DNA from 4 places in the Bacillus hominis genome. Region 4 is predicted to be linked to each of the others. Evidence: riboswitches for the same ligand, from Rfam matches in the RefSeq annotation. Region 4 holds a riboswitch; each other region holds the start of a gene.
The links. Region 4 has a riboswitch for S-adenosylmethionine ahead of QUF93_RS09395 (Na+/H+ antiporter NhaC family protein). Riboswitches for the same ligand answer to the same signal wherever they lie in the genome.

Region 1 (8,224 bases), 3.6 Mb from region 4:
GACCAATTAATTTAATTGTGTAGCCTAAGCTCTTACTATATTCAATATCTTCTGCTGTAATAGAAGTAATTCCTTTTACCTTCACATCTCCAAGCTCTACATTTGTAGAGAAACCGAGAGTAGCCAAAATCGTCATTTTTCTTGCTGCATCTAAACCTTCCACGTCTGATGTTGGATCTGCTTCTGCAAATCCAAGCTGCTGAGCTTCTTTTAACACGTCGTTATATGCTCTCCCTTCGTCTGACATTTTCGTCAAAATAAAATTTGTCGTTCCATTTACGATTCCCATTACTTTCGTAATAAGGTCTGAAGAAAGTCCTTCTACGATGCTTCGTAAAATTGGAATCCCTCCAGCTACACTTGCTTCATAAAATAAATCAGCCTTGTTATCTTTTGCTACTGCTAAGAGTTCCGCTCCATGTAACGCCATTAAATCTTTATTTGCAGTCACAACGTGCTTCCCGCCTTTTAAAGCTTGTAAAATATATGCTTTTGCTTCATCAATGCCGCCCATTACTTCGATGACAACATCAATATTAGGATTATCTAAAATTTCATTCACATCTTGTGTTAATAGAGTAGAAGGTACCTCGACCTCCCTCTCCTTCTCAATATTTTGCACCAACACTCTCGCTACTTTCACTGGACAACCTACTTGGTGTATAAGTCGTTCTTGATGATCTGTAATAATACGAACTACACCACTGCCAACTGTCCCAAGACCTAATAACCCCACTTGAATTTCTTTCATAATACTGTCCACCCCTCAAAAATTGTGTTTAGATGAATTATATAGACGAAAAATCAGAAAAACAATTAATTTAGAACATTCGGAAAAATAAAGGTTAATCTTTACAAATAAAACGCTACCACGTGTTATACAATCATTTACAATATATAAGGGGTTTCTTGATACACGTAATAATTCAGCCAATTAGAGAATAATAAATTCCCATGACTCCTCCACCTAACAAGTGGCTTCTCATTCGGATTATTATGTTTAAAATAATTTTTTGGCACATCAATTTTTAACCCTTTTTGGCAGTCCCGTTCGTATTCTTGCTTTAACGTATCACAACTGTATTCACTATGTCCGAGTGCGAAAACTTGCCTTCCCTCTTGCCCAATAACAAGATGAACACCTGCTTCTTCAGAATTGGCTAATAACGTTAATTCTTTCACCTTTTCAATATCACTCTCTCGTACTTCTGTATGACGAGAATGCGGGGCAAAAAACACTTCATCAAACCCTTGTAACAATTTCACATGTTGCTCGCAAACCTCATGTTCAAATACACCAAACATTTTTTCCGCAAGAGGATACTTCGGCACACCATAGTGATAATACAAACCCGCTTGTGCCCCCCAGCAAATATGAAGCGTAGATGCTACATTCGTTTTTGAATACTCCATAATACGTCCAAGCTCTTCCCAATAATCAACTTCTTCAAAAGAAAGAGTTTCAACTGGTGCTCCTGTAATAATGAGTCCATCAAATTTTTCATTCTCAATATCACGGAATGTTTTATAGAAGCTCGTTAAATGGTCCTGCGCTACATTGCGAGACAGATGCGATTCCATATGAAGTAAATGAACATCTAATTGCAACGGTGTATTTCCAATTAAACGAAGTAATTGCGCCTCTGTTTCTTGTTTTGTAGGCATTAAATTTAATATAGCAATTTTCAAAGCACGTATATCTTGTGTTGCTGCTCGCTCCTTCGTCATTACAAAAATATTTTCCTTCTGCAATACTTTGCGAGCTGGTAAATCTTTATCAATTATGATCGGCATGTTGTTTGCCTCCGACTAGCGCTGCTTCTAAATCTGCAATAATATCAGAAACATCTTCTATACCGACCGATAAACGGATTAAATCAGATGTAACACCAGCTAACCGCTGATCTTCTGCACTTAATTGTCTATGCGTCGTACTAGCTGGATGTATTACACAAGTTCTTGCATCAGCTACATGCGTTACAAGAGTTGCGAGTTTTACATTTGCGATGAATTCTTTTGCTGCTTCTAATCCGCCCTTAATACCAAATGTTAAAACTCCACTAGCACCTTTTTTCAAATACTTTTGTGCTAACGAGTAATTTTCATTACTATCTAACCCTGGATAATTCACCCATTCAATGCGATCATGATTAGCAAGCCACTTAGCAACTTCGAGAGCATTTTCACTATGACGCTCCATTCGTAAATGCAATGTTTCCAGGCCAATATTGCTAATATACGCATTGAATGGGCTCATACAGTTTCCGTAGTCTCTTAATAACTGAACGCGTGCTTTCAGAATATACGCGGCTGCTCCAAAATTTTGAACATAGCTTACACCGTGATAACTCGGATCAGGTTCGACAAGCTCAGGGTATTTTCCATTTGTCCAATCGAAGTTCCCTCCGTCTATTACAATGCCACCTAGAGAACTTGCATGGCCATCAATATATTTCGTTGTAGAATGGACAATGATATTGGCCCCATGTTCAAACGCCTGGCATAAATAAGGTGTCGCTAATGTATTATCAACGATAAAAGGTACTTCTAATTCTTTTGCTGCCGCTGAAAGTTCTTTGAAATTCAAAACGTTCATTGCTGGATTTCCTAACGATTCTGCATAAACGAGCTTTGTCTTATCATTAGCAAGTGCCGCAATTTCATCTGACGTTAAATTAGGATTAAAGAACGTAACATCGATGCCAAGCTTACGCAAACTCACTCCAAATAAATTAAACGTTCCTCCGTAAACAGTTGAAGAACAAAGTAAATGGTCTCCACTACTGCAAATATTTAAAACCGCAAGCATAATAGCTGCCTGCCCAGAAGCTGTTGCAACAGCCCCTACACCGCCTTCTAAATCTGATAACTTTTGTTCAAATGCAGCTAGAGTAGGATTTCCAATACGCGTATATATATATCCTTCTGCCTCTAAATTAAATAGTGCTGCTAAATCATCTGACGTATCGTATTTATACGTTGTACTTTGATAAAGTGGCAAAACACGCGGCTCACCATTTTTTGGCGTATAGCCACCTTGCACACAAATCGTTCCTTTTCCCCATGATTCTCCCATCTCTCATTCTCCTTTCTTTTATCCCGCTACTTGCGGACAGTAAGACTCCCACCTCAAAATTCAAAGAATGCGAGGAAGTTAGGTGGGAGATAACTGCCCGTTTGGTGAAGGCTAATAATCAGTGGGAGAGGGACAAAACCCCCACTGATTAAAGTTTCAATTTATGCAAAATAAAAAACTGCCCCTTTCCTGAAAACAAGAAAGGAGCAGTTTGAAAACACGCTCTAAGGGCTCTTTCTTATCTCTCAGGATTATTACCTGCAGGATTTGGCACAATTCCGTTATACGGCTGTTGCCAAGGTTTCATCGGGCCTGTCCCTCCACCTTTTCTTGATAAGACTATGCAATTACCGTTGATTTTATAGCAATAATTTCCTGATGTCAAACAGTTTTTCTGAATGTTCTAAATTAAATGTAAAAAATTTAATAGAAACAACAAAAGAAATATATTCCATATTCATTTGAAAAAGACCTTTTAAAAACTCCGATCAATATATAGAATTAAATAAGTGGTTTAACTTATAGGACCCAAGCTCTAATGAAATCCCAATATATATGTTGAATAAGCCAACCTCTCACAAAGATACTATATATATTCCATTCATTTCACACTAGCATATATAATCCTTTCTACATTAAAACTTACATAACGGAGGTATAACATGACAGATAAAAAGGACATGCACTATATACTTGCCCTATATGGCATTCTTTTAGGCTCTATAGTAGGAGCTACAGTTTGGTTATTTTTAGTTACGTTAAATATCGGAATCCACTTTATTTGGGGATACTTACCTACTATTTTCTCTTCTCCCCCTTATTACACCATTTGTGTAACAGTCATCGGTGGTTTCCTCGTTGGTTTAACACAAAAATACTTCGGTACATATCCACGGCTTATGCCGGAAGTGATGGCTGAATATAAAAAAACAGGTAGAATTGAATACCATTTTGTACATAAAGCTACTTTAACTGCGCTTATTGTTTTAATATTTGGAGCTAGTCTAGGCCCAGAGGCCGCACTTGTTGGAATTATCGGTGGACTTTGTACATGGGTAGGGGATCGCTTTAACTTCGCTTTAAAGGGAATGAACGAACTAACAGAAGTTGGAATTGGTGCTACTTTAAGTGTCATTTTTAACGCTCCATTATTCGGTTATTTAGCTCCGAGTGAAAATGAAGGTGAACAAATTTCCGAGTTTTCTAAAGGAAAAAAAGCAATTGTATATTTAACTACTACTTTTGCTGGTTTTTCCGTTTATTTATTGCTTAGCAAATTCGATAATCGCGGATCCTTTATTGTTGATTTTGGGGAAGGATCTCTTTCAATCAATGAATGGATCGCCTTTCTCCCTCTTACTTGCATCGGTGCTATCGTTGGTTTCTTTTATTTCAAAGTAGAATTTACATTAGAGAAAATCATCCATCCTTTCCGCGAATACAAAATAACACTTGGAATTATAGGTGGTATTTTATTAGGAATTGCGGGGACTTTTCTCCCATACACATTATTTTCAGGGGAACATCAATTAAAAGATTTAGTTGTTGAATGGAGCCATTTATCTTTTTGGGTATTACTTCTTTCAGGAGTTTTAAAACTATGCATTACTGCCGTTTGTTTAAATACAGGTTGGCGCGGTGGACATATTTTCCCAATTATATTTGCTGGATCAAGTATCGGATATGCTATAGCTTCTATTATCCCTATAGATCCAATAGCTTCTGTAGCCATCGTCACGACAGCGATTTCGAGCTATGCATTAAGAAAACCAATAGCTATAACATTACTATTACTCATGTTTTTCCCGCTCAATTTATTATTACCGATGCTCGGGGCGGCGGCTATCGGTAATGCATTTCCACTTCCTAAAAACAACGAAGCTACAAACGAATAAAAATAGGCAGTAGGGACAAAAGTTCCACTGCCTATTTTTATTACACATGTTGCTTCAATAGCGCGTATAACTCTTCAAAATTTTGTACTTCATATGTTGGCACAATCTCGCTATTATTTGATTTCTTTTCTGGATTAAACCAACAAGTATCAATTCCCGCTACATATCCACCTTTAATATCAGCGCTTAACGAATCCCCAATAATGAGCCCTTCTTCAGGATCAAAATTAGGAATTCGTTCAAAAACATAATCAAAATACTCTTTCATTGGCTTTTGATAACCCGTATCTTCAGAAACAAAAATATCTTTAAATAGCGGATGTAATCCTGCATTACGCAAACGTTTATCCTGCGTCTTAGAAACACCGTTTGTCACTATATATAAATCATACTCCCCTTGAATTTGATTTATAAATTCAAACGCGCCTTGTATGAGTTGATTCCCTTCTTCTAAGTAACTGCGATAATTATTTTCGAATAATATCCCATCCACTTCTTGTCCATATTCTTTAAATAAAACCGAAAATCTTGTATTTACTACTTCATCACGATTTATTTTACCTTCTTCAAAAGCATCCCAAAGACTTTTATTAACTTTTTATAATGTGCTTCAACCTCGCTAGTTAGAGGAATTCCTTTCTCCTCAAAAAGCATACGTAACGCTATCCTCTCAGCCTTCTGAAAATCTAACAATGTATCATCTACATCAAATAATAGTGTTTTATATTTTTTCATAGGCCCCTCACACTCTCTTTTCTACAAAAACAAATTTACATAAATCGTATCATTCTTTCTTGTAAAAATAATAGGAGATATCTCATACTAAACATGAGGTGAAAATATGAAAGTCAGCAAAAATAGCAAAGAAATCTCTCATTACATACAAAATTACAACTTCCACACTCTTTTTTCTTTTGATGTCTTACCGTATGCTGAACTACATTCCTTTCAAAAGAAAGAAAAGATATGTACTGAAGGAGTTGATGTTCCTTATCTTTATTACTTAATTTCCGGGAAGGCAAAAATATATATGAGTCACAAAAACGGAAGGGTCTCCTTAATTAACTTTATTCAAGCACCTTCGTTCATTGGAGAATTAGGGCTAATTGACGTAGAATCCGTTACGAAAACGGTAGAAGTAATTGAAGATTGTATATGCTTAGCGCTTCCTCTTAAAGATTGTCAGCATCTTTTATTGCAAGATGCTATCTTTCTACAGAAACTATGCAAATTTATCGGCGAAAAAACAATTACCCGAACAGAAAGTTACGCTAAAAACAATAGTTATCCGTTCGAAAACCGGTTAGCGGCCTTTATTCTATTAACAGAACAAAATAATTGTTATATGGAAAAACATACTGAGGCCTCGGAATACTTAAACGTCAGCTACCGTCATCTTTTATATGTATTAAACCAGTTTTGCCAGCAAAATTATTTAAAAAAGAACGGAAGAATCTATTACATACAAGATCGAATTCAATTAGAAACACTGGCTGACGAACTTAAAATATAAAAAAAGTAGCATTAACGTTTACATGTTAATGCTACTTTTTTCGAGTGACGATTCTATTTTTGATTAAAATTTGCTTGCTACTTTAGCCGCTTCTTCAAGACCTGCTGTAATGATTTCTTCTGCTTTATCTGGGAATTGGTTATGACCTTCAATAACGATTGTTTCCATGTTTGTTGCACCGAAGAAGCCCATCATACTTGCTACGTATTTAACAGCCATTTCCATTTCAGCTGCTGGTCCTTCAGAATATACGCCGCCGCGTGCATTTAATAACGCAATCTTCTTATCTCCAATAAGCCCAACTGGACCTTCTGGTGTATATTTAAACGTTTTACCAGCACGGTTTAAATAATCAATATACGTGTGTAATACAGCTGGAATCGTTAAGTTCCATAATGGGAAACCGAAAACAACTTTATCAGCTTCTAGAAATTGATTTAAATACTTATCAGCAACTGCTACTGCTTTTGCTTCTTCTTCTGTTAAATCAAATCCTTTACCTGCTTTGAATGTACCATTAATCATGTCTACGCCTACGTATGGTAATTCTTCTTTATATAAATCAAGTTCTACTACTGTATCATTTGGATGTGCTTCTTTATAATTTGCTAAAAATGCCTCGTATAATTTCACACTAACTGCTTGTTCCGCTGGGCGGTTGTTCGCTTTTACGAATAAAATTGTTGCCATTATTTCTTCCTCCTACTACTCACTCTTATGTTGTTATATATTACTTACGAAAAAAGGGTACTCCCTTGTAATTGTTGTTGCTTACAAATACATTTTATCTTTATATCAAGACAATTCCATCCTCACATAGACGTATTTTTCCATAAAAAAAGTCCACCTTCTAAAGGCGAACTAGGTCTTACGACTTTCGTCTTATACAATTCCATTTTTCACTGCATATAATGCCGCTTGTGTGCGATCGGATAAATGTAACTTACTCAAAATACTACTCATATGAGCTTTTACCGTTTTTTCTGTAATAACTAAAACAGAAGCGATTTCTTTATTACTCATCCCTTTCGCCAATAGCTGCAATACTTCATTTTCTCTCGCCGTTAACACATCCACTTGAACGGCAGGTTCTTCTTCTTTTTCTTCCTCCGGTAATGTTTGAGAAAGAAGGGCATTTGCTATATCTGGATGTAATTGAATATTACCTTTATACGCGCTTCGAATAGCTTCAACAAGCTGATCTGGTTCTATATCTTTTAAAATATAACCACTCGCCCCAGCTTTTAGTGCCGGCATTACATGAGCTTGATCAGAAAAACTAGTTAATACAATTACTTTCACGTTTGGATATTCTTTTTTAATACAAGTTGTTGCCTCAATTCCATCCATCTCAGGCATATATAAATCCATTAATACGACATCTGGACTCGTTTCGCCTACTTTCACCAATGCGTCTTTCCCATTGTTTGCTTCCCCAACCAATTCAAAATCTTCCTGTGTGCTTAGAAAAAATGCCAATCCTTTTAAAACAACTGTATGATCATCAACTAACAATACTTTTATTTTCACAAACTTCCCTCATTTTCACATCATAATGGTACATTTACTTTTACACTCGTTCGTTTCTTGCTACTTACAATTTTAATTGTTCCACCAACTAATTCTACTCTTTCACGCATCGTAATCATACCGAGTGATTTCTTCTCTTTTATATCCTTTTCTACAAACCCATTTCCTTGATCGACTATTTCTAATGATACATTTTTCTCCGTCACTTTG
Region 2 (7,293 bases), 2.3 Mb from region 4:
CAACATAGGTGTCCCATACCATTTATTCATAAACATTAATAATACTAGTAATAAAATTGGTATCATCGAAGCTAAGTAAAGAATACTAAATTCTTTTAGTTTACTTTTAAATGATGACATTTTAAACGCAAAAATTGTTCCTGCAACAGTAATCATTAATACAATCGGATATCCAATCAACTGCACATTCGTTAATATAAATTCATGATCGGGACTTTCAAATAAAATATTTGTAAGTAACCAATATCCACCAATACCAATAATCATTCCTAAAATACTTTTTATACTCCCACTTTTATCCTTCTCCATCTCCTTCGCCAATTCTTCAGCATATGCTTTTGGCGAATCACCAAATATATCACTTACCGTCTTTCCTTTTTTCTCACCTTCTATTAAATGCAGCTCTGCATCTTCTAGAAAAGCGTCCACATCTTCTTCTTTAATCCCTTTTGTTATTAAATATACTTTCGTATCTATTAAAAACTTTTCGCCTTCTTTAGAAACCTTCATTATAACCCCTCCCTTATTTAACCGTTTCTCTTCTATTCGTCTTCATCATAATTTCAAGGAAGATTAAAATAAATAAAATTCCGTATAAACATATAACTTGAAATAACATTGGGACGATATCTTCCGATGTAAATGTTTTAAACACTAACATAATAGAAAGCGGAATGATTAAATATAAATTTTTAAACCATCCTTCAAAATACATATTTATAGCTACTGTGATAATAAAAACCTCACCAGCTAATATATAACTTTGGACTAGAGTCAATGTAAACATCTTTGTAGGATATACTACATCTAATATCGTAACAGCTCCTAATAAAAACATTGGCGCTATCATGACTAAAGACCACATAGAAAACCACGTTTTTGTAAAGCTCGTGACAAAGGTCATTTTACGAAGTAGAAAATTAGGACTCATAACAGATAAAACCAATGTAAAACTATAACCAATACACTGAATAAGTGAAATTTGTAACATCCCATTATTCACTATTAAAATAGAAGCAATAATCCAAAACGAAACGATATTCATTACTGTAAAACCGATTTGCTTCCACGTTTCCTGCCTATCTCTTTCCATCACTTTTACAAGTTCATTGGCATATTCTTTCGGTGAGCTTCCGAAAATTTCTTCTACACTTTTCCCATCACTCTCACCTTCTATTAAATGCAACTCTGCATCTTCTATAAAGCTTTCAATGTCGCTTTCTTTCATACCCTTTGCTGTCAAAAACAATCTCATATCTAATAAGAACTGTCTTGCTTCATTAGATAGCATTATTTTTTCCTCCCCTTTCCTTCAAGCAGACGTTCTACACTACTTTGCATCGCTTCCCAACGATCCATAAATTCGTCTAGTGCATCTTTTCCCTTACCTGTTAACGTATAATACTTCCGTTTTGGACCAGATGGAGATTCCTTCATTACACTTGTTATTAGCTCTTCTTTTTGCATTCGTATTAATAACGGATAAATACTTCCCTCACTTGCCATTGTAAAACCATACTTCCCTAGTTTTTCGCTCATTTCATAACCGTATATTTCACCTTCAGAAATAATAGCAAGTAAGCATCCTTCTAAAATTCCTTTTAGCATTTGACTTGTCGACATATTTCAAATCCTCCTGCTAAAGATTTTTTTCCAAATGTTTGCAGGAATTTCATTATCTCCTCTCTAAATAGAGCAATAAGAGAACTTTTATTATGAAGGAGTGTTTTTCATCATGGTTACAAATCGAGTTGTCTTTTTAACAGGTGCTGCGAGCGGTATTGGTTATGAAATGGGAAGTGCTTTCGCAAAAGAAGGTGCTAAAGTTATCATTAGTGATCGTCTTGAAGATCGTGCAAAAGAAGCTGCTGAACAATTGCAAAAAGAAGGCTATCAAGCTATCGGTTTAAAATGTGACGTTACAGCTGAAGAAGAAATTGCAGCAGCAATTTCTCAAACAGTTACTCACTTCGGTTCATTAGACGTATTAATTAACAACGCAGGCATGCAACACGTCTCACCAATTGAAGATTTTCCAACGGATAAGTTCGAACTTCTTATTAAAATTATGCAAATTGCTCCATTTATTGCAACCAAGCTTGCCTTTCCTATTATGAAGAAACAACAGTATGGACGAATTATTAATATCGCTTCTATTAACGGCCTTGTCGGATTTGCTGGAAAAGCTGCTTATAATAGTGCGAAACATGGCGTAATCGGATTAACAAAAGTGGCTGCTTTAGAGGGAGCAACTCATGGAATTACTGTAAACGCTCTTTGTCCCGGATATGTTGATACTCCCCTTGTACGAAATCAACTACAAGATTTAGCAACTACACGAAATGTACCACTTGAAAATGTTTTAGAAGATGTTATTTATCCTCTTGTACCGCAGAAGCGCTTGTTGCAAGTACAAGAAATTGCAGATTATGCTATGTTTTTAGCAAGTGAAAAGGCAAAAGGCATAACTGGTCAAGCTGTTGTTATCGATGGTGGATATACTGCTCAATAAAGTGAAACTTTAATCAGTGGAGGTTTTGTTCATCCCCCACTGATTATTAGCCTTCACCAATCGGGCTTTTACGGGCAGTTAATGCGGGATAAAAAATAAAGTTTGCTCACGAAGAGCAAACCTTATTTTACTTTCTATCGCGAAGATCTTCCTACTTTAGTAATTGTTTAGGGAGTTTCTCAATTGCAACAATCACTCCGTCTAATTTACTTTCAATGCGATGTAGTAAATATAACGTTACAACAATTGGAAATCCCACATTACCTATCATCCCGATCCACTCTTCCATCTTTCTCTCCTCCCTTCATTACATAAATAAGAGGAAAAGAGAATCTTAGGCATAAAAAAACAAGCTCTTTGTGATTAGCTTGTTTTTTCAAATAATGACGTAATTTTTTGCTTATAATCTCCACGTAAAATACCTTTCTCAGTTATAATTCCTGTAATTAATCCATGCGGTGTTACGTCAAATGCAGGGTTAAATACAGGCGTTCCAAGTGGCGCCACTTGTTTCCCAAAAATTTTCGTAACTTCTGTTTCATCTCTTTCTTCAATGACAATTTCAGCACCTGTTTGTTTCGTAGTATCAAATGTAGATAAAGGTGCTGCAACGTAAAATGGGATACCGAAATACTTTGCTAATATAGCTAAATTTAATGTTCCTATTTTATTAGCAGTATCACCGTTTTCAACGATTCGATCTGCTCCTACAATAATCGCATTAATTTCTTTCGTTCGAATTGCATGTGCTGCAGTATTATCCGTAATAAGCGTTACATCAATGTCTGCTTGCTTCAATTCCCATGTCGTTAAACGACCACCTTGTAAAACCGGTCTCGTTTCACACGCGTATGCATGTAAACGCACACCTTTCTCTTTTCCGATATAAAAAGGGGCTAATGCAGTACCATATCGTGCAGTTGCAATACTCCCAGCGTTACAAATTGTTAAAATGTTATCACCGTCTTTAAAGCATGTTAACGCATGCTCTCCAATACTCCGGCACACCTCTTCATCTTCCTGCTGAATGCGAAGCGCTTCTTCTTCTAATATTTTTTGCGCTTCTTTTATTGTAGTAATCTCTCGAATTGATTCTCTCATGCGATCAATTGCCCAAAATAAATTCACTGCCGTCGGACGTGATGTCCCTAAATAATTACAATCTCTATTAAACTTCTTTTGAAACTCCTCAATATGTACAGTATTATATTTCTTTGCCGCAAGCGCCAAACCAAACGCAGCTACAATTCCAATTGCAGGCGCTCCGCGTACTTCTAACATTATGATACTTTTCCATACCTCTTCAATAGTCGTCAACGTTTTATATTCTGTACTATGAGGCAACTTTGTTTGATTTAATACCGCAATTGTATCACCTTTCCAACTTACAGATCTCGGCACAGTAACAATCATGCTCATGCTTTTATGCCCCCCGAAACTGTTTGTTGAAATAATGTTCGAAACAGTTGAATATCAGCACTCTTAGATTCATATTTTATTAGTTCTTTTCCTAAGTTTAGGGCTTGTTTCTTAGCTTGAATTCTTTTTTCTTTATTTGCTATTTCATCTAAATCAGCTACATGAGCTAAACCAATTGTTCTTCGAATTAATTCACATCCTGCAAATCCGACAGCATCAGTAAAGATATTTTGCAAAATAATTGGTAACCATTGTTTTTCTTTCGTATATGCTTCTACACCTTCTCCAATCCATAACTTCGTAAAAGTTTCTACAAAATGACTCCATGTTTTTTCTATATGGAAAAATAGTACATTTCTCTGTTCTTCTTCTCTAGATAATGCATTTAATAATAAATTTGCAATAAATTGACCAAGATCAAATCCAAATGGACCGTACGTTGCAAATTCTGGATCAATTACTTTCGTTTCAGAAGGCGATGAAAATATACTACCAGTATGTAAATCCCCATGAATGAGCGCTTCTTTTCTCGTTAAAAACTTATACTTATACTGTGCTACTTTTAATTTTAAAGTTTTGTCACTCCACAGTTCATCAACCGCTAGTTGTAACTCTGGCTCATAATCATTCGTATCGTAATGCCCAAACGGATCTGTAAACACTAAATCTTCTGTTATTTTACAAAGGTCTGGATTTACAAATGTACCCTCTAGTACCCTTTTCTCTTCTGACTGTAGACCGAAATCTGAAGTATAAAATAAAACATTTGCTAGAAAACGACCGATATGCTGAGATAAAAGTGGATACTCCTCTCCGTCTATTAACCCTCTTCTTGTAATTGTTAGTCTTGATAGGTCTTCTATTACCGTCACTGCCAACTTCTCATCATGACTGTATACTTCCGGAACGTATTCTGGTACATACTTCGCAAAAATTTGTAATGCCTTACTTTCAATCGTTGCTCTTTTTATAGACAACGGCCAGCTCTCACCAACTACTTTCGCATATGGAAGTGCTTGTTTTATTATAATCGACTTCTCTCCATCATCTAATTTGAACACGTAATTTAAGTTTCCATCTCCAATTTCATGACAGATGACATTTGATTTCTTTTCAAAATAGCCATGTTCTTTCGCATATTGTACAGCCGTTACTTCTGTTAATGAATAATATCCCATCGTCTTCTCCCCCTTTTTTTAATTCAGAGGTTTTTCTGACGCAGAAAAACCTCTTTCCACAAAGAAAGAGGTTTGAAGTTAATCTTCTCCCCTCTTATCTGCCAGAAAGTATACTTTCTGCTGGAATTAGCACCGTGCCTTTTGGCGTAAATACACGCCCCATTTCACAATGGTATTACGGTCGGTTGCTGGGCTTCATCGGGCCAAATCCCTCCACCTGCTCTTGATAAGAGTTGTATAATTTTTTGAATTTTTAACTTTATGTTGAAGACTATACCAAGAATAAAAATCACTTGTCAATATTTTATTTGTATAATTCTGGACGACGATCTGCAAAAACTGGAATCCCTTTACGAACCTCTTGAATTTTCTCGAATTTAAGTTCGCCAAACAAAATGGATTCCTCTTCATTTGCCTCTACCACCATTTCACCCCAAGGATCGACAATTAAAGAATGACCTGCAAATTCATTATTTGGGTCCTTCCCTGCCCTATTACAGGCAACAACATAACACTGATTTTCAACTGCTCTCGCCTGCAGAAGCAAGCGCCAATGTGCTAGACGAACTAATGGCCATTCTGCTACAACAAATAAAACTTTTGCACCTTTAGCAGTATGAACACGCATCCACTCCGGAAAGCGAATATCATAACAAATTGTGCCAGCACACTCTACATCATCTAGCTTAAATTCACCTGTCTCATTACCCGCTACTAAATATTTATGTTCATCCATCAGCTGAAATAAATGCACTTTACTATATTCATTGACTAGCTCTCCTTCCTTGTTTACAACATACATTGTATTGGTAACACCTTGCTCTGTTTGCTTTGCTATGGAACCACCAACAATATGTACACCATATTGCTTCGACCATTCTTTCAACTTTTCTTTCGTTTCTAATCCATTCCTATCTGCAATTTCAGAAAGTCTCGTTAAATCATATCCTGTTGTCCATAGTTCTGGTAAGACGATAACATCTGGTCTTTCCTTCATCGCTTCACTAATTTTATTTTTAGCGTTCTCAATATTTTTTTCTACATCTCCAAAGACAATATCCATTTGAATACATGCGACTTTCATTTTGTCAGCCCCATTCTTATTTTTTTCTTTACAAAATACTGGAAAGATTATATCATTTGTCACTAGAATTGTAACAACTTTCAAAAGAGGTGGAAAGTATGAAATTATTTCAACCTTCTGAGATAGTAACATCATTGCCAACACAATTTTTTGCTTCACTTGTTGCAAAAGTTAACAAAGTCGTTGCAGCTGGTCACGATGTTATTAATCTAGGTCAAGGTAATCCAGATCAACCAACACCGCAGCATATCGTAAAAGCTTTACAAGATGCTGCCGAAAAGACCATTCATCATAAATATCCGCCATTTCGCGGACATGAAAGTTTAAAAGAAGCCGTGGCAACATTCTATCAACGTGAATATGATGTAGTAGTAAATCCCGAAACTGAAGTTGCTATTTTGTTTGGTGGAAAAGCTGGATTAGTAGAATTGCCAATTTGTTTTACAAACCCTGGTGATACTATTCTCGTTCCAGATCCAGGCTATCCAGATTATTTATCCGGGGTTGCTTTAGCAAAAGCAAAATTTGAAACAATGCCGCTTATTGCAGAAAATAACTTTTTACCGGATTATACGAAGATTGATGACTCTATCGCCGAGCACGCAAAGTTAATGTTTTTAAACTATCCAAACAATCCTACTGGCGCTACTGCATCAAAAGATTTTTTTGATGAAACCATTCATTTTGCTAATAAACATAATATATTAGTTGTTCATGATTTTGCTTACGGTGCTATCGGATTTGATGGTCAAAAACCCGTTAGTTTCTTGCAAGCAGATGGGGCCAAAGATACAGGAATTGAAATTTACACATTATCAAAAACTTTCAATATGGCTGGGTGGCGTATTGCTTTTGCAGTCGGGAATGAAAGTGTCATCGAAACAATTAACCTATTGCAAGATCATATGTATGTTAGTATTTTTGGTGCAGTTCAAGACGCAGCCCGCGAAGCGCTATTAAGTTCACAGTCTTGTGTAACAGATCTTGTAAATAGTTACGAATCTAGGAGAAATGCTCTTATTTCAGCTTGTCACTCAATTGGTTGGAATGTAGATATTCCAACAGGGTCATTCTTCGCATGGCTTCCTGTACCAGAAGGA
Region 3 (8,224 bases), 1.2 Mb from region 4:
GTTATAGCTCTTTGTGAAATTGGTGCTGTGTTATGTTATTTATTTATGGCAAAAAGAAGTGAAAAGCAGTTTGAACTGCAACAAAACCAGAATTTAGAAGCTTGATAAAAAAGAGCTGATTCAAACATTTCTTTGAATCAGCTCTTTTTTTCATTTCTTTGAAATAACTCATGCAAAAGTTATTTGCATAAAGTGACGATACTGTGACAAAAATGTTGATATGTATATTAAGATATCGTCTTAAGTGTAAAAAGTAGGGTGTTCTCGGTATAATAACAAGTGGAGATAAAAGAAACTATAATTAGTAGTAGCTGTAGATAAAAGGAGAATTCGAGATGAAGAAGGTTTTGGGTATTGCTGTAATGGGAAGTATGATCCTTCTAGCAGGATGTAATGGAAATAAAGATACGAAAGAACCGAAAGAAAAGGTAGAGCAATCCACTGAGCAAACAGAAGAAATGAAAGAATACAGCGCAGTACATGAAAAATATGATACGAAAATAAATAAAGAAATTAATAAGGCGTTACAGTTATTTGAAGTGGCAAAAGAAAAGGGCGGTAAGGAAATAACTAATGCTAAATATAAGGAAGACGTGCAAAATGTAACAACGGGTATGTTAGAAGATATAGATCATATGCGTAAAGAAATTCATGTACCGAAGTCGAAAGAACAAGAACATGAAATGTATGTTGGTTTCTTAAATGAATCGGAACAAGCGATGAAAAAATTACAGAAGTTAGCTAAAGAAGAAGATTCATCGTTGATTCGTGATATAGAAATTAATTTTTCAACAGCATCGACATACTATAAACGTTTTCAGGAAGAAACGAAAAAATAACCTTGCGCATGCAAGGTTATTTTTTCTTCTTACCATCGCCATCTTCATCCTCGCATACTAATACTTTTTGCTCTTCGTGAAATTCGGAAATAGTTTGTCCGGTAATATTATCGAAGGGGGTGTAAAAAGAGGTGATGCTTTTCTTTTTAATGAAGAGTTTATAAAAACCAATGATAACGAGTATGACGATTGTTAATGGTAATCCTATAGTCGCTAGAAGTAAGGGATCCATCGTATAACTCCTTTAATATGATTTCTTTTTAATTATAAGCGAAAAACTGCGATGTAGATAAACGCCCTTATTAAAAACTGATTTTTCTAAATATATCCAATTTGATTGACTTTTCATTTTTTCAGAATTATAATTCGAAATATACAATTTGAACCAAATAATAATATAGCAATTTACTTATCCAGAGAGGTAGAGGGACTGGCCCTATGACACCTCAGCAGCGGGTTCTGCAAGATGAACACCGTGCTAATTCCAGCAAGCAAGTCTTGAAAGATAAGTGATGGGCCTTTGTTTATTAAGCCTTGATCTTATTTTTTAAGATCAAGGCTTTTTGTATTCTAAAAAGAGAAAAGGGAGTAATGGAAAAAAGTACGTTCATAAAACAAAGTAAATTCATGTGTTTAGGGGGTTATTGAAGTGTATGTAATTAAAAAATTATCGGTTATGGTGTTCACACTATGGGTTATTACGACAGTGACATTTCTAATTATGCATATTATTCCGGGAGATCCATTTTCATCAGATGCGAAAATCTTTCCTGAAGAAGTGATCCAAAACATGAGAGCGAAGTATCACCTTGATGAACCGTTATGGAATCAATATGTTGCTTATTTAGATGGCGTAGTGCATTTTGATTTTGGTGAATCTGTTCAATCAACCGGACAAGGTGTATCAGAAATTATAACAACTGGCTTTGGTCCATCGGCAATTATTGGTCTACAAGCACTTGTTATTTCGTTGTTAGTCGGAATTGTAGCAGGTACATTTGCGGCGCTATATCATGGGAAATTGATTGATTATAGTGTGAGCTTGCTTGCGATTCTTGGTATTTCTATTCCTAGTTTTATTTTAGCGCCACTATTTATACAAGTATTCGCCATCAAATTTGAATTACTACCAGTGGCGTCTTGGGGAACATTTGATCATACTGTATTACCTTCCTTCGCATTAGCGTTAGGGCCAATCGCGGTTATTACAAGATTTGTTCGCTCTAATATGATTGAAGTGTTGCAGAGTGATTATATTAAGCTAGCGAGAGCAAAAGGTATACCAATTAAGAAAATCATTATAAGACATGCTCTTCGAAATGCGATTGTTCCGGTACTTACATTTGTTGGCCCATTAATGGCTGGACTTTTAACAGGGACTTTCGTTATTGAAAAAATCTTTTCAATTCCTGGTCTAGGAAAATATTTTGTAGATAGTATTTTTAATCGAGATTATCCGGTGATTATGGGAACGACCATTTTCTATAGTGCGCTATTAATTGTATGTATTTTTATTACAGATATTATTCATCGTATTGTTGATCCGCGCATTCGTTCTATTACGTAAGGAGGGGGATGTTTAAATGGGGGCTTATGAAATTAATGACGAGTTATTAACGAATGAAGAGAAGAAAGAATTAACGATAAATAAAGATCAGCAAACGATTAGCCGAAAGAAAGAAGTATTTCGTAAATTTGTATCAAATCCAATCGCAGTTTTAGGGACAGTAACGTTATTACTAATTATTATTTTCTCTCTTATCGGTGAAAGTTTAACGCCATTCACTGCGAGTGAACAAGTAAAAGAAGCAACAAACTTCCCACCTAGTAGTGAGCATTGGTTCGGAACAGATGATTTAGGGAGAGACATATGGGCGCGTACTTGGGCTGGAGGGAAAATATCACTAACAGTTGGATTAGTAGCGGCTGCCCTTGATATAGGATTAGGTGTACTAATCGGTGGCTTTAGTGGATATGTGAGAGGACGTAATGGCCTTGGAACGTTAATTGACGAGTGGATTATAAGAGGGATTGAAGTACTATACGGTATCCCATATTTGTTAATTGTTATTTTACTATTAATCGTTATGAAACCAGGACTTTTTACAATTATAATCGCCCTTGCATTAACGGGATGGATTGGCATGGCGCGTCTCATTAGAGCACAAGTCTTATCTTTGAAACAAAGAGAATTTGTTATCGCAGCAGAACGGTTAGGTACATCGCATATGAAGATTATATATGGACATATCATTCCGAACTTAACAGGTATTATTATCGTAAATTTATCATTTACAATTCCAGCAGCTATTTTCTCGGAATCATTTTTAAGCTTTATCGGACTTGGGGTACAATCACCAGCAGCGAGTTGGGGGACGATGACGAACGATGCACTAGGAACATTATTGAGCGGAGAGTGGTGGCAACTATTCTTCCCAGCAATCATGATTGCACTCATTATGTTCGCATTTAATGCAATTGGTGATGGTTTGCAAGATGCAATTGATCCGAAGATTGTAAAACGAAATCGAAAGGAGAAAAAACATGGGACAGCTCTTATCTTTAGAAAACGTAACGTTAGCCGTTGAAAAAGAGAATAGTAAGCAAGCAATTGTGAAGCATGTTTCCTTTTCTATTAACGAAGGTGAAATAGTTGCACTTGTAGGAGAAAGTGGTTCGGGAAAAAGTGTTACAGCGCAATCTATTATCGGCTTAAACCAAGAATCAATTCATATCGATGCTGGAAATGTATCTTTCGAATCGAAGGAGTTAACTAATTTACAAGAATCCGAGTGGAATCAAGCTCGCGGGAAAGATATTTCCTTTATCTTTCAAGATCCGCTTTCATCTTTAAATCCAACGATGAAGGTAGGTAGACAAATTACAGAAGTGATTTTGCAGCATGAAAAGAAATCGAAAAAAGAAGCAAAAAAAATTGCGATTAATTTACTAAATGATTTAGGGATACATGAAGCAGAGAAACGCTTTGAACAATATCCACATCAATTAAGCGGGGGGATGAGGCAGCGTATTTGTTTAGCAATTGCATTTGCTTGTCATCCAAAGCTTGTTATTGCAGATGAGCCGACAACAGCGTTAGATGTAACGATTCAGAAACAAATTATGGGGCTATTAAAAGAGCGGAAAGAAAAACAAAATACGAGTATTTTATTAATTACTCATGATTTGGCGCTTGTGCGTGAAGTAGCGGATCGAGTAGTTGTTATGTATGGGGGACGTGTTGTCGAGAAAGGAACGATAGAAGAGGTAATAGGTTCTCCTAAACATCCATATACGAAAAGCTTATTACAAGCAATTCCGAATATGGATGATTCTGAAAAAGTATTACGTGCAATAGAAGGAACGACACCTTCTATTGAAACATTAAATAGCTTTGGTTGTCCGTTTGTAAATCGTTGTCCAGTGGCGATAAAAGAATGTATTCATCGATTCCCAGAGAGAACAACATATTCTGAGGAGCATAGTTCACATTGTTGGCAGCACATTCTGGAGCATAATAAAGCGAAATCAAAAGAGAAGGTGAATGCCTCATGACGACAGATTTAATTACTGTAAAGCAAGTAACGAAAACGTATGGAAGTAAAAATAAAGAAATCGCAGCGTTAAAAGGTATATCACTTTCTATCCCCAAAGGAACAACGCTTGGCATTATTGGAGAAAGTGGTTCTGGAAAGACAACACTTGGTAAGCTCATAGCTGGGATCGAGCGTCCAACGTCTGGTGAAATTGATTATAACGGTCAAGTTGTTCACAAGCTGAAGTCAGCTTATAAGCGGGATTTCTTGCAGAAAGTACAGTTCATTTTTCAAGATTCCACAGCTGCATTAAATCCGCGCTGGAAAGTACGCGATATTGTAACAGAAGGCTATATTTCATTCGGTTTAGGCGATAAAGGATTGAAAGATAAAGTCGCAGGTGATGCACTAGAGCGTGTTGGATTAGATAGACGATATATTGATCGATATCCACATGAATTTAGCGGGGGACAACGTCAACGTATCGCTATTGCAAGAGCGTTATTATGTGAGCCAGAAGTTTTAATCCTTGATGAACCAATTTCAGCATTAGATGTTTCACTGCAAATCCAAATTGTACATCTGCTGCAAAAGATTCAAAAGGAACAAGGCTATACATATTTATTTATCGCGCATGATTTACCGATGGTTCACTATTTATGTGAAAAGGTGGCTGTCTTATACAAAGGGGAACTTGTTGAATTTGGAAATACGGAAAAAATTTTCCGTAATCCACAACATTCTTATACAAAAACATTATTAGCATCAACACCAAAAATTTCAGGTTAAAGGAGAATGTAGGATGAAGAAGTTTTTACTGTTTGTCATTATGACTGTTTTAGCGATTACTTCTGTTGCTTGCGGTAAGAAAGAGACGCAAAAAGCGAGTGCTGGTAAGGGTGAAGGAGATCGATTAGTAACGAATATTAGTAGTGATCCATATACGCTTGATTCTGCCATTGCGACAGATACTACTTCAAGATATGTAATTGGGAATTTATTCTCAAGTTTATATACGGAGGACAATGATGGAAAAATTCATAATGAGTTAGCGGAAAAAGAAGAAGTAAATGCTGATGGAACTGAGTATACAATTCATTTAAAGAAAGATATTAAATGGTCAGATGGTTCTCCTATTACAGCAAATGATTTTGAGTTTGCATGGAAGCGATTATTAAATCCTCAAACGGGTTCTATGAATGCGACAGAAATGTATTTTATTAAAGGTGCAGAGGCATATAATACTGGAAAAGGTGAAGAAGGACAAGTTGGTATTCAAGTCGTTGATCCTCAAACGTTAAAAGTGACACTTGAATATCCAGTTGCCTCTTTCAAACAAAAACTAGCAAGTTCATTATTTATTCCATTATCTAAAAAGTCGATTGATGATAATAATAAATTAAAAACAGATCCAAAAGAGTTAATTACGAACGGGCCATTCACGTTGAAAGAATGGAAACATAACCAAGCAATTACAGTGCAAAAAAATAAAGAATACTATGATAAAAAGGTAACATTAAAAGAAATTGAGTTTCGTATTATTCCAGACTCTAAAACAGCTTATCAATTGTTTAAATCAAAAGAATTAGATTTATTAAGTGGTTTACCACAAGAAATGATTGAGAAAGAAAAAGGAAATAAAGAATATAAACGTGTTGCAGGATTCTCATCGTATATTTATTCCTTTAACGTAGAAAAAGAGCCATTTACAAATGCGAAAGTACGTAAAGCATTTTCACTAGCAGTTGATCGTAAATTTATCGTTGAAAAATTGTATAAAAATAATGCACAAGCAGCATATGCATTCGTTCCAGAAGGAGCAAAAACACAAGGTGGTCGTGATTTCCGTAAAGAAAAAGGCGATTACGTAAAGTTTGATCCAACAGAAGCGAAAAAATTATTAGAAGAAGGTATGAAAGAACAAGGTTGGTCTACATTACCTGAAGTAACATTAAAATTCACGACAGATACACAACATAAAAAAGTAGCAGAAGCAATGCAAGAAATGTTTAAGAAAAATCTTGGTGTAGATATTAAATTAGAAAATAAGGAGTGGAAGAGTTATATCGATACATATAAGCAAAGTGACTTCCAATTAGCTTATATGGGATGGGGGGGCTCTAACTTAGATCCTAGTGCTCGCTTGGAGTTATATGCGGGTGATGGTCCTAGTAACTATGCAAAATGGTATAATAAAGAATTTGATGATTTAATTAATCAGGCAAAAACAGAACAAGATGAAAATAAACGCTTTGATATACTGCATAAAGCAGAAGATATTATGTTTGATGATACACCATTAATCCCAATTATTTTCCCAAGCTCTTCGTATTTACAAAAATCATCAGTATCTGGCGTCCAATTCATTATCGGTTCTAGTCCAGAACTAAGATACGTGAAAATTAAAAAATAAAGAAGTAGGCAACCGCCTACTTCTTTATTTTATTTCTCTTTTATATTCTTTTTTCGTTCCGTCAGAGAAGACAACTTCTAAATCGAACTTTTGGTAGTCTTTATCAAGTTTGAACACGTTTACTACTTGATCAATTACCTCTTGGTCAGGTGTGTTTTTATCAAATTTTAATTCTTGTAGAAGTGGGCTTAATTTTGTAATAGCCTCGTCACCTGTAAACTTCGCATTTGATTTATGGTCTTCAAGTTTTGCTTCCATTTTTTTATCTGCTGCTACATTTTTATAATCAGCTTCGTAATCTTTCTTCGTATCTTGATAGTCTGCATCTAAACTGAATTCATTAAAATTAAGTTTTAAATCTGCAGGGGCCTCATTTTTTGCTTCTTCAGTCGTTTTCTTATCAGAAGTTGTATCTTCTTTTGCAGGAGCTTTACATCCTGTTAATGCAGGTACTAGCATAAGAGCTAATAAAGCTGATAGTAAAATTCTCATTATAAATTCCTCCTTATGTAAATTTGTTCTATACAAGTTTTTCCAAAAAACATGTAATTATGTATGCGTTGAAAATAAATTCCTTTCTGCTGGCTTCAAGGATTAATTCGCAATTTAAATCAAAACTGATTTGTATGTATATGGTAAATTGAAGTTGTGAGGAGGGACTGAAATGCAAAAAGAAGCGAAAGAGAATTATTGACAATTATTAAAAAAGTAATATAATCAAAATGTAAGTGATCACTTGCATGAGGAAGAGAGGGTTTTATGGCGCGCTCAAAGACAGCAGAAAAAATTATTCAAGCGGCGATTGAATTAGTGAAAGAAAAAGGATATACGGCAGCAACGACGAAAGAAATTGCAATGCGTGCTGGTGTTAATGAAGTAACGATATTTCGTAATTTTAAAAGTAAAAAAGGTGTTATTGAAGCAGCTGTTGCTGAGTTTTCATATGTACCGCATTTAAAACAGTTTTTGCAAACAGAAATTGTGTGGGAATTAGAAACGGATTTAAAAAACTTAGCAAGGCATTATCATAGATTTTTAAATAGCATAAAAGATATTATTTTTATCGGTATACGTGAGGCCAGAGAATTTCCTGAATTAGATGAGGAAATCTCTAAAATTCCACAAGGATTAAAAGAGGAATTAATAATTTATTTTGCCAAGATGCAGGAACAGGGCAAGATTATTCATACAAATATTGAAGCGCAAGTAATGAATTTTATATGGATTAATTTTGGTTATTACCTATCTAAATTGCGTTTTGAAAACCGACTTATGGAAATTGATGATGAGAAATTTATTGAGAATAATATAGTTTTATATGCTAGGGCTTTAAGACCCTAGTATTTATTTAAAATAAAATGCAAGTAAGTACTTACTTGCAAAGTGAGGAGAGAGAAGATGAATGCATTAAAACAATTTTTAAAATTACCTGGTAC
Region 4 (8,224 bases):
CTACTTCAATATCTGGCTGCGTTGATAAATATGCTGATACACCCATTCGAACCATTTCATGATCATCAACTAGTAATACTTTTATCATGATTCTCCCCCTCTCTCAATCATAATCGGTACTTTCACTTCTATTTGCGTACCTTTATTCGGAAAACTAAGAACTTTTAATGTACCACCAATTTCATGAACTCGCTCTTGCATTGACCTTAAACCGTATGAACCAGCCTTATTAACCCCAACTTTAAAACCAACACCGTCATCAATAATTTTCAAAATCGCATATTGATCAATTTTACGAAGGCGTACTTCGGTTTTCTTTGCCTTCGCATGCCGTAAAGTATTAGACAGTGCCTCTTGTACAATACGGAATAAATGATCCTCTACACCTTTTTTTAATTGAATCGGTTCAATTAACCATTCAATTTTCATATGTTGCTTTCTAGACAGTTCTGTTAATAATTCTTCTATACCCTCTGTTAGTTTCTTACCTTCTAACTGCACTGGACGTAAATGAAGGAGCAATGCTCTCATTTCTGATTGTGCATTTACAACCATATTCTCAACAAGCTGCAACTGTTTTTTCGTCGTATCTGGAATTTCAGCTACTTGTTCATTAATGGCTGACATCATCATCGACATTGCAAAAAGCTGCTGACTTACAGAATCATGCAGCTCTCTCGCTAATCGATGCCTTTCTTGAGAAATCGCTTCTTGTCTCATCTCTTCATTCCAATGGGCTCGTTCATTCGTTACTTTTTGAAATAGCCCAGCTTGCTCCTCTAAGCGGCGAGCAAGACCAATTACTTTGCGTTCCACTTCATGAAATTCATCGTCTGCAGTAAATGAAACATCACTCGGAAAATTCCCTCGCTCTACTTCAAATAGAAAAGTATTTAATCCTTGTATACGCTGCTCTATATAATAACCGATTGCATATCCTACAATTCCTCCGATAAGAAGACTCGTACTCATAATAAACAAGCCAATTGGAACAGAAGCAATGGATTCTTTCCATAGTAAATCATAAACTTGTTGCTCGCTTTTCCATACATATACAATTGTACAAATAAGTGCGATACTCATAGAGGACAACATAGAATAACGAATATACATCCACGATATATTCCTTTGTTTTTTCATTATACTTTCCTCACTTCCGTATCGCCTACGACAAGCGAAGAAATAATTTTAATACGACGAGGGGCTTCTTTATACTGTTCTGTTCTAAACGTAACATTACGGTTAAATCCAGTTTCTTCGTGTCCTGGCAGGAGCACTCGCCCAACAATAACAGAATGATTTAAAGACAATTCAATATCATATGGTACATATAAGCGAATATTACCAATGACGCCCCGAATAACAATAACCGTTTCCCCCTCTGGAATCATAGCAGTTGTTAAATCAATCTCGACATCACAAGCACCATATTGGACGTTAATATCCTCTAGTTCATAAATATGATCCATCATTCGTACATTACCTACAAACATATTTTTTATATACGGTTCTGTACGATATATTTGTTTTTCTTCATCTATATATCCCTTTTCTTTAATTTCAACTTTCATTGCTTTTTGCTGATGTCCTTGTTGAATAAGTTGATAACCAATTAAAGCTAAACAAGCAAACACAACAAGTACGAATGCTGCTGATGAAAATAAGAAGAATAAGAATACAATACCACCGACAAATAAAAATACATTCCCTCTTACATAACGGTTCTTCTTTCGATAATGTCTTCCAAACATAATCATAATAAATGCAAATATTAGACCACCTGGTTCAAAATGTCCAAGTATCATATCAAGAAAAAGACCGAATCCAAATATGATGAGGAGCATCCCCATTAATTGTGTTTTTGAAAAGTGCTTCTTCATTTCAGCTCCCCTCCCTCTTTGTCACATATACATAGAAGAAAAGGCATTGCTTTCCAACACCTTTTCTTCTATCACTATATCATAAGCCTGTTTTATTATATACTACAATTATTTTGTTACTTCTTTCGTTAACGATACTTCATTTTTCTCTTTCATTTCACGCTCTAGTTTTGCAATTTTCATATCAAATGTATCACGCTCATGCTCTTCATTTATACGAAGCTCTAAATCACGAATGTGATCTTCAATTTCTTCGAATCGTAAGAACGGATTATTTTCATCCATTTTATGAATAGCAGTATTCATACGGCGGTTTGCATGCGCCATATTTTCACGTGCCATTAATTCCATACGCTTTGCGTTCATTTCTTTTAATTTATTTTTCATTTCTGAAAGACGACGCTCTAACTCATCAATTTGCTCTACAACACCAGCATACATTTCTTCTAAGCGAGTTACTTGCCCTTCATAATACGCTACTTCTTCTAATGCACGTTCATGCAATTGTAATTCGCCTGCTTCTTGTGCGATGATAGCTTGCTTTGATCTTTTATTAACGAAATAACGTGCTTGCTCAAGCTCACGAGCAAAGTTAGATTTTAATGTTTTATGACGCTGAATTAACTTCTCAATTTTTGTTATTTCACGCTCACTATCACGTAAATATTGGTTTAACATAGCAATTGGATTTTTTCTTTCTTTCTCATCTAACACATTATGAAAATCAGCTAAAATTGCATCGCGTACACGTCCGAATAAAGATTGTTTCATTATAATCTTCCTCTCTTCTACTTTATAATTTGATTTGATTTATTTTATATTAGTTTTTCATTAACTTGTTCCACTCATCTTCAAAGTTGCTATATGGTTTAGAACTTTCTGGAGCAGAATCAACAACTACATTTTTTTCTTTTTTCCACTCACGGTATCCGTAGTATAAAACTACTAATGCTGCGATACCGATTAATGCTGGGGAATGAGAAAGTGCAATGGACAAACCGATTAAACCAACAATACCCCAAGCTAACTTTCCAAAGAATGATTTAGCTCGCACAAATGATTTATAGCTCCAGTACACAACTCCTGCTCCAATGGCGAATCCTACAATACCAGCAAGACTACCAAGAGCAATTAAAGCCAAAATACCGGCTGCGATAAACGCTAGAAATTGTTTCATCTTGTGCTTGCCTCCCTTCGATTTGATACTCTTATCTTAACTATTTTTTCATTTTTCCATAACGAGCTTAAGAACTGTTTTCGACTCAGACTTAAGACCGAGTTGCATTCAGCCTTTTGTAAAAATATAAGGAAAGATAGGATAACGCACTCTTTTATCGCACATAAAAAGCCGTTCAGAGAATATTCTCTGAACGGCTTCAGTTGCTACTAATAAAATTCATATTTAATTATGCTGTTTTATGATACTCTTTCTTTTCCGCCGCTTTAGAAAACCTCGGGAAACCAATTAATATAGAAATGATTCCACATACTCCAACTAAAATTGGATAGAATGCATATGGCAACAATTCAATCGGAGATAAAGCTGCAAATCCTGCCGCTGTTAACATTTGAGCACCATATGGGATTAACCCTTGTATACAGCAAGAGAAAAGATCCAGTACACTCGCTGATTTACGGGGATCAATTTCATACTGATCCGCAATATTTTTCGCAAGCGGACCTGTAAAAATGATAGAGATTGTATTATTTGCTGTACACATATTCGTCATACTCACTAAACCAGCAATGCCGAACTCTGCTCCTTTTTTCGAACGAATATTACGTGTTAAAAGATTCATTAAATATTGAATACCACCATTATACTGAATAAGCTCAACCATACCACCTATTAAAATTGCAAGTAATACTAATTCCATCATACTGCCCATTCCAGTCGTTACACTTTTAAAGAAACTCTCTAACGTATAACTTCCATCTATAAGACCGATAACACCAGATAGTACAGTTCCACCTGTCAATACGATAAGTACATTCCAACCAAGTAATGCTGTAACAAGTACACCTGCATATGGTAATATCTTCACCCAATCAAATGTTTGAGCTTTAATTTCTGTATCACTTCCTAAAGTAATCATTACTAATAGTACAATTGTAATGATTGCAGCTGGCAATACAATTAAAAAGTTCGTTTTAAACTTATCTTTCATTTCTGTTCCTTGTGAACGAACTGCTGCAATTGTTGTGTCAGAAATAAATGATAAATTATCACCAAACATCGCTCCGCCGACAACCGTCGCCATTGTTAATGCAATCGAGATATCAGTTTGCCCACTAATACCTACAGCAATCGGCGCTAATGCCGCTATTGTTCCCATTGAAGTTCCCATCGCTAATGAAATAAATGCCCCGATAATAAAAATTCCAGCAACGATAAATCCTTGCGGTAAAATAGATAGCGCTAAGTTGACTGTAGAATCGACTCCGCCCATCCCTTTTGCTGTTTCAGAAAATGCACCTGCAAGCACAAAAATTAATACCATAATCATAATATCTGGATTTCCTGCACCTTTTGCAAATCGTTCTACTTTTACATTAAAGCTTTCTTTACGATTCATCGCTAAAGCGATTCCTACAGCAATTGAAATCGCTACAAGTATCGGCAATTTATAGAAATCACCTGTAATAATTCCAGAACCAATAAATAGTGCCAAAAATATCCCAAGCGGTAATAAAGCTAAACCATTTCCTCTCGTTTCTTTCAAAGTACCATCTCTCCCTAGTTTCAACCTTTTTCTAATGAATAACAAAAGACCTCTTCCAACGAGAAGAGGTCTTATACATCTATAAGAAACACTCTTCTCATCTTTCAAGCAACATGCTTGCTGGATTTGGCACAGCACTCTGAAATCGAGTCCGCTGCCGAGGCATCGTAGGGCCAGTCCCTCCGCCTCTCTTTATAAGAAGGTTTCGTATTTATTTTTTAATAATAATTTCTTCTCTAACTTTACTTGCTTACAAAAAAAAAGTCAATTATTTTTTGTATAGATTTTTTTGGTAATTATACAAAAACACGAATACAGCAATCATTTCAACTTTTCAATTTCTTTCTCTAAAATTGAAATCCAATAAAATTCTCTCTTTTTTATTGCCGCTATTATCCATTTTGTTGTATGCCAAGCTAACTCATATTCTTCCTTTGTAACATCCCCCATTTTATATGCATCCTCTAACTCATCTTCATCCAATACATATATTTCACCGTTTGGTAACAATACTACATCTAAATATAAATCATCAAAATAAGGTAAACCTCGTTCGTCTATTTCATATTTTTTCGTTACGTCAATATAATATTGCACTAATTTTTTTCTATCATCTAGCATAGCTGTTATCGCAAAGTTCTTCCTGGTTATAAAATATTGCATCCATGTATACCCATCATCTGCAATACAAAGCTCTTTACCATTGTATTCTTTATAACTAGGCTCTCTCACTTTTTTTATATCCAATACCCCTAACATACCTGCTTCAACTTGCTTGACTATATAATTCTTCTCTATTAGTCTCTTCCACGAAGAACCGTCACCATATTTACGTTTCATTTCGCCCGCTCCTCTTCTATATATAGAAAAGCCCCCACATATTATGTGAGAGCTTGTTCATATTATAATTAAGCTGCTTGACCTTTTTCAGATATCTCTTTTAAATAAGCTTGTCCTTTTTCAGCGTCATATTGACCTTCCCACTTAGACATAACTACAGCTGCTAAAGAGTTACCTACAACGTTAACTGCTGTACGAGCCATATCTAGAATACGGTCAATACCAGCAATGAATGCTAAACCTTCAGCTGGAATACCTACTGTACCAAGTGTCGCTAATAATACAACGAATGATACGCCCGGTACACCCGCGATACCTTTTGATGTAACCATTAATACAAGTAATAATGTAATTTGTTCCGTAAGGGATAAATCAATACCGTACATTTGCGCTAAGAAAATTGCTGCAATTGCTTGATATAAAGTTGATCCATCTAAGTTAAATGAATAACCTGTCGGAATAACGAAAGATGTAATTGCTTTCGGGCAACCGAATTTCTCCATTTTCTCCATAATTTTTGGTAAAACTGTTTCTGAACTTGCTGTAGAGTACGCTAAGATCAGCTCGTCTTTTAAAATCTTAAAGAATTGGAAAATGTTAACTCCGAATATTTTCGCTGTAATTCCTAGTACAACTACAACGAAGAAGATCATTGCTCCGTATACTACAATGAGTAATTTTCCTAATGGAATTAGTGAAGAAAGACCAAATGTAGAAACTGTAACACCAATTAATGCGAATACACCAAATGGTGCAAATTTCATAACTTGGTTCGTAACGTAAAACATGGCGTCTGCTACACCTTGGAAAAATTGTAGGACTGGTTTACCACGCTCACCAATTGCTGCTACACCTAAACCAAATAGTACAGAGAAGAAGATAATAGCAAGCATATCACCTTCAGCTAATGATTTCATAATGTTCGTCGGAACAATATTTACAAATGTATCCGCAAACGAATGACTTTGTACTTGCTCTGTTGTTTCTGCATATTTAGAAATATCCGTTTTTGTTAATTTTTCCATATCAACGCCTTTTCCAGGTTGGAAAATGTTCGCTATTAATAGACCAACAACAATTGCAATTGTTGTAATAATTTCAAAGTAAAGAATTGTCTTTCCGCCTAGTCGGCCTAGTTTTTTAACATCGCCAACACCAGCAACACCAACAACAATACTTGCTACAACAATCGGCACAACGATCATTTTAATTAATCGGATGAAAATATCGCCAATTGGTTGTAAGTACTTCGCAACTGCTGGATTATCAAAGAAAATCGCACCAACTGCAATACCTAGTGCAAGACCAATTAATATTTGCCATGCAAGTCCTATTCTTTTCATACTTGTTGTAACCCCCTTCGATGTGTCACTCTATCTATCTCTCATTCTATCTATCTCTATAAAACTAAGAAATTAAGAGTATTACATATTATTCGACAATTCACTACATTTTGTCCCTGTTAAAAATCATAAATCAAAAATTAAAATCTGACAACAAAATAAGTTTGCCCGAACGCAAATAATTTTCTTGACAAAAACAAACCCCATGTCAGAAAACCTCACATGAGATCGATTCCTCACTAGTGATTTATAGGTTTTTAAAGTGATGTTTCACCCCCAAAAAACTCCATCACTTTCCATATTTTTCTTAAAAAACAAAATAGAAATCCACACCTTTTTATACATTCAAGAATTTTAACTTTATGACGAACAATACGAAAAAACACTAAATTCCGACAAAACTTAGCAATTTCATAAAATTTTCTTTACATTATGATTACAATGATAGACACCCTTCTTCTTATGATATATAACATTCATAGGGAAAGGAGCCAGACAACCATGAAAAAGAAATTTGCAGCGTTTAGCGTTTTAGCAGCAGGAACGATTTTTGTTTCTCCATTACTTTCACCTGTATACGCTGAAACAAATCAAGATAAATTATCTAATATACAATCAGAATTAGATGGCAAACAAAATGACTTACAAAATAAATCAGCTGAGAAAGAACAAATAGAAAAAGAAATTCAAGAATTACAAAAGAAAATCGATGAATTAACTACTTCTATTAATAAAAACGAAGCTGAATTAAATGATACAAAAAAAGAAATTAGCAAAACACAACAAGTAATTGCTGACAAAAAGAAACATATAGAGCAATTACAAACAAACATAGATACGCGTCAGGAAATTATTAAACAACGATTACAATCTATGCAAGAAAAACCTCGTACAAATATTATCACAGAGGTATTAACAACTTCTACAAACATTGCTGACCTTGTTGATAATATGTACTCCGTAAGTTTAATAATAAACAACGATACAGATATTGTGAAAAAACAAACAACTGATCAAAATGCTATAACGACAGAAAAAGAAGCTGTTGAGAAAAAAGAGCAACAACTGAAAGAATCTGAGCAAAAATTAGTACAAAAACAGCAAGAATTACAAAATAACCAGCAGCAGCAACAAACTTTCATTAACGATCTACATACGAAAGTAGCAAAAGTAGATTCAGAGATTGAAGGATTAGAAGAGTCAAAAGGTATTTTAGAAAATCAGCGTCAAGCTGTTCAAAAAGCAATTGAAGAAGAAAAACGTGCGGAGGAAGCACGTAAAGCTGAAGAGGCACGTAAGGCAGAAGAAGCACGCAAACAAGCTGCTACATCTGCTCAAGCTGCTCCAACACCACACGATACCAATATAGGTGGCTTTATTAAACCAGCAGCCGGATCGAAAACTTCAGGATTTGGTACACGTTCTTTAGATAACCATA

Region 1: it holds a riboswitch for S-adenosylmethionine, as region 4 does, so the genes downstream of both, QUF93_RS28370 (bifunctional O-acetylhomoserine aminocarboxypropyltransferase/cysteine synthase) here and QUF93_RS09395 (Na+/H+ antiporter NhaC family protein) in region 4, are expected to answer to the same signal.
Region 2: it holds a riboswitch for S-adenosylmethionine, as region 4 does, so the genes downstream of both, mtnK (S-methyl-5-thioribose kinase) here and QUF93_RS09395 (Na+/H+ antiporter NhaC family protein) in region 4, are expected to answer to the same signal.
Region 3: it holds a riboswitch for S-adenosylmethionine, as region 4 does, so the genes downstream of both, QUF93_RS03445 (ABC transporter permease) here and QUF93_RS09395 (Na+/H+ antiporter NhaC family protein) in region 4, are expected to answer to the same signal.

Annotation. Positions count from the first base shown of each region.
Region 1 covers NZ_JAUCFS010000005.1:4,961,576-4,969,799, forward strand. Annotated here, with positions in the region: gene QUF93_RS28360 (homoserine dehydrogenase) at 1-751, opposite strand, end outside; gene metA (homoserine O-acetyltransferase MetA) at 889-1,794, opposite strand; gene QUF93_RS28370 (bifunctional O-acetylhomoserine aminocarboxypropyltransferase/cysteine synthase) at 1,778-3,076, opposite strand; SAM riboswitch class I at 3,312-3,416, opposite strand; gene QUF93_RS28375 (chloride channel protein) at 3,739-4,971, shown strand; partial or broken gene QUF93_RS28380 (YjjG family noncanonical pyrimidine nucleotidase) at 5,012-5,706, opposite strand; gene QUF93_RS28385 (transcriptional regulator YeiL) at 5,813-6,484, shown strand; gene QUF93_RS28390 (FMN-dependent NADH-azoreductase) at 6,548-7,174, opposite strand; gene QUF93_RS28395 (response regulator) at 7,367-8,014, opposite strand; gene QUF93_RS28400 (GAF domain-containing sensor histidine kinase) at 8,035-8,224, opposite strand, start outside.
Region 2 covers NZ_JAUCFS010000005.1:3,645,568-3,652,860, forward strand. Annotated here, with positions in the region: gene QUF93_RS21325 (DUF1129 domain-containing protein) at 1-510, opposite strand, end outside; gene QUF93_RS21330 (DUF1129 domain-containing protein) at 524-1,291, opposite strand; gene QUF93_RS21335 (PadR family transcriptional regulator) at 1,291-1,623, opposite strand; gene QUF93_RS21340 (3-hydroxybutyrate dehydrogenase) at 1,736-2,512, shown strand; gene QUF93_RS21345 (YvrJ family protein) at 2,664-2,801, opposite strand; gene mtnA (S-methyl-5-thioribose-1-phosphate isomerase) at 2,876-3,931, opposite strand; gene mtnK (S-methyl-5-thioribose kinase) at 3,928-5,109, opposite strand; SAM riboswitch class I at 5,201-5,342, opposite strand; gene QUF93_RS21360 (carbon-nitrogen family hydrolase) at 5,414-6,277, opposite strand; gene QUF93_RS21365 (pyridoxal phosphate-dependent aminotransferase) at 6,292-7,293, shown strand, end outside.
Region 3 covers NZ_JAUCFS010000005.1:180,830-189,053, forward strand. Annotated here, with positions in the region: gene QUF93_RS03430 (multidrug effflux MFS transporter) at 1-105, shown strand, start outside; gene QUF93_RS03435 (hypothetical protein) at 336-839, shown strand; gene QUF93_RS03440 (DUF3951 domain-containing protein) at 856-1,071, opposite strand; SAM riboswitch class I at 1,246-1,351, shown strand; gene QUF93_RS03445 (ABC transporter permease) at 1,489-2,406, shown strand; gene QUF93_RS03450 (ABC transporter permease) at 2,423-3,427, shown strand; gene QUF93_RS03455 (ABC transporter ATP-binding protein) at 3,384-4,394, shown strand; gene QUF93_RS03460 (ABC transporter ATP-binding protein) at 4,391-5,164, shown strand; gene QUF93_RS03465 (peptide ABC transporter substrate-binding protein) at 5,178-6,788, shown strand; gene QUF93_RS03470 (YusW family protein) at 6,813-7,280, opposite strand; gene QUF93_RS03475 (TetR/AcrR family transcriptional regulator) at 7,548-8,129, shown strand; gene QUF93_RS03480 (YhgE/Pip domain-containing protein) at 8,187-8,224, shown strand, end outside.
Region 4 covers NZ_JAUCFS010000005.1:1,369,895-1,378,118, reverse strand. Annotated here, with positions in the region: gene QUF93_RS09420 (response regulator) at 1-88, opposite strand, end outside; gene QUF93_RS09415 (sensor histidine kinase) at 85-1,140, opposite strand; gene liaF (cell wall-active antibiotics response protein LiaF) at 1,140-1,880, opposite strand; gene QUF93_RS09405 (PspA/IM30 family protein) at 1,989-2,651, opposite strand; gene QUF93_RS09400 (lmo0954 family membrane protein) at 2,701-3,057, opposite strand; gene QUF93_RS09395 (Na+/H+ antiporter NhaC family protein) at 3,287-4,603, opposite strand; SAM riboswitch class I at 4,698-4,804, opposite strand; gene QUF93_RS09390 (ribonuclease FAU-1 family protein) at 4,925-5,443, opposite strand; gene gltP (glutamate/aspartate:proton symporter GltP) at 5,512-6,786, opposite strand; gene QUF93_RS09380 (murein hydrolase activator EnvC family protein) at 7,288-8,224, shown strand, end outside.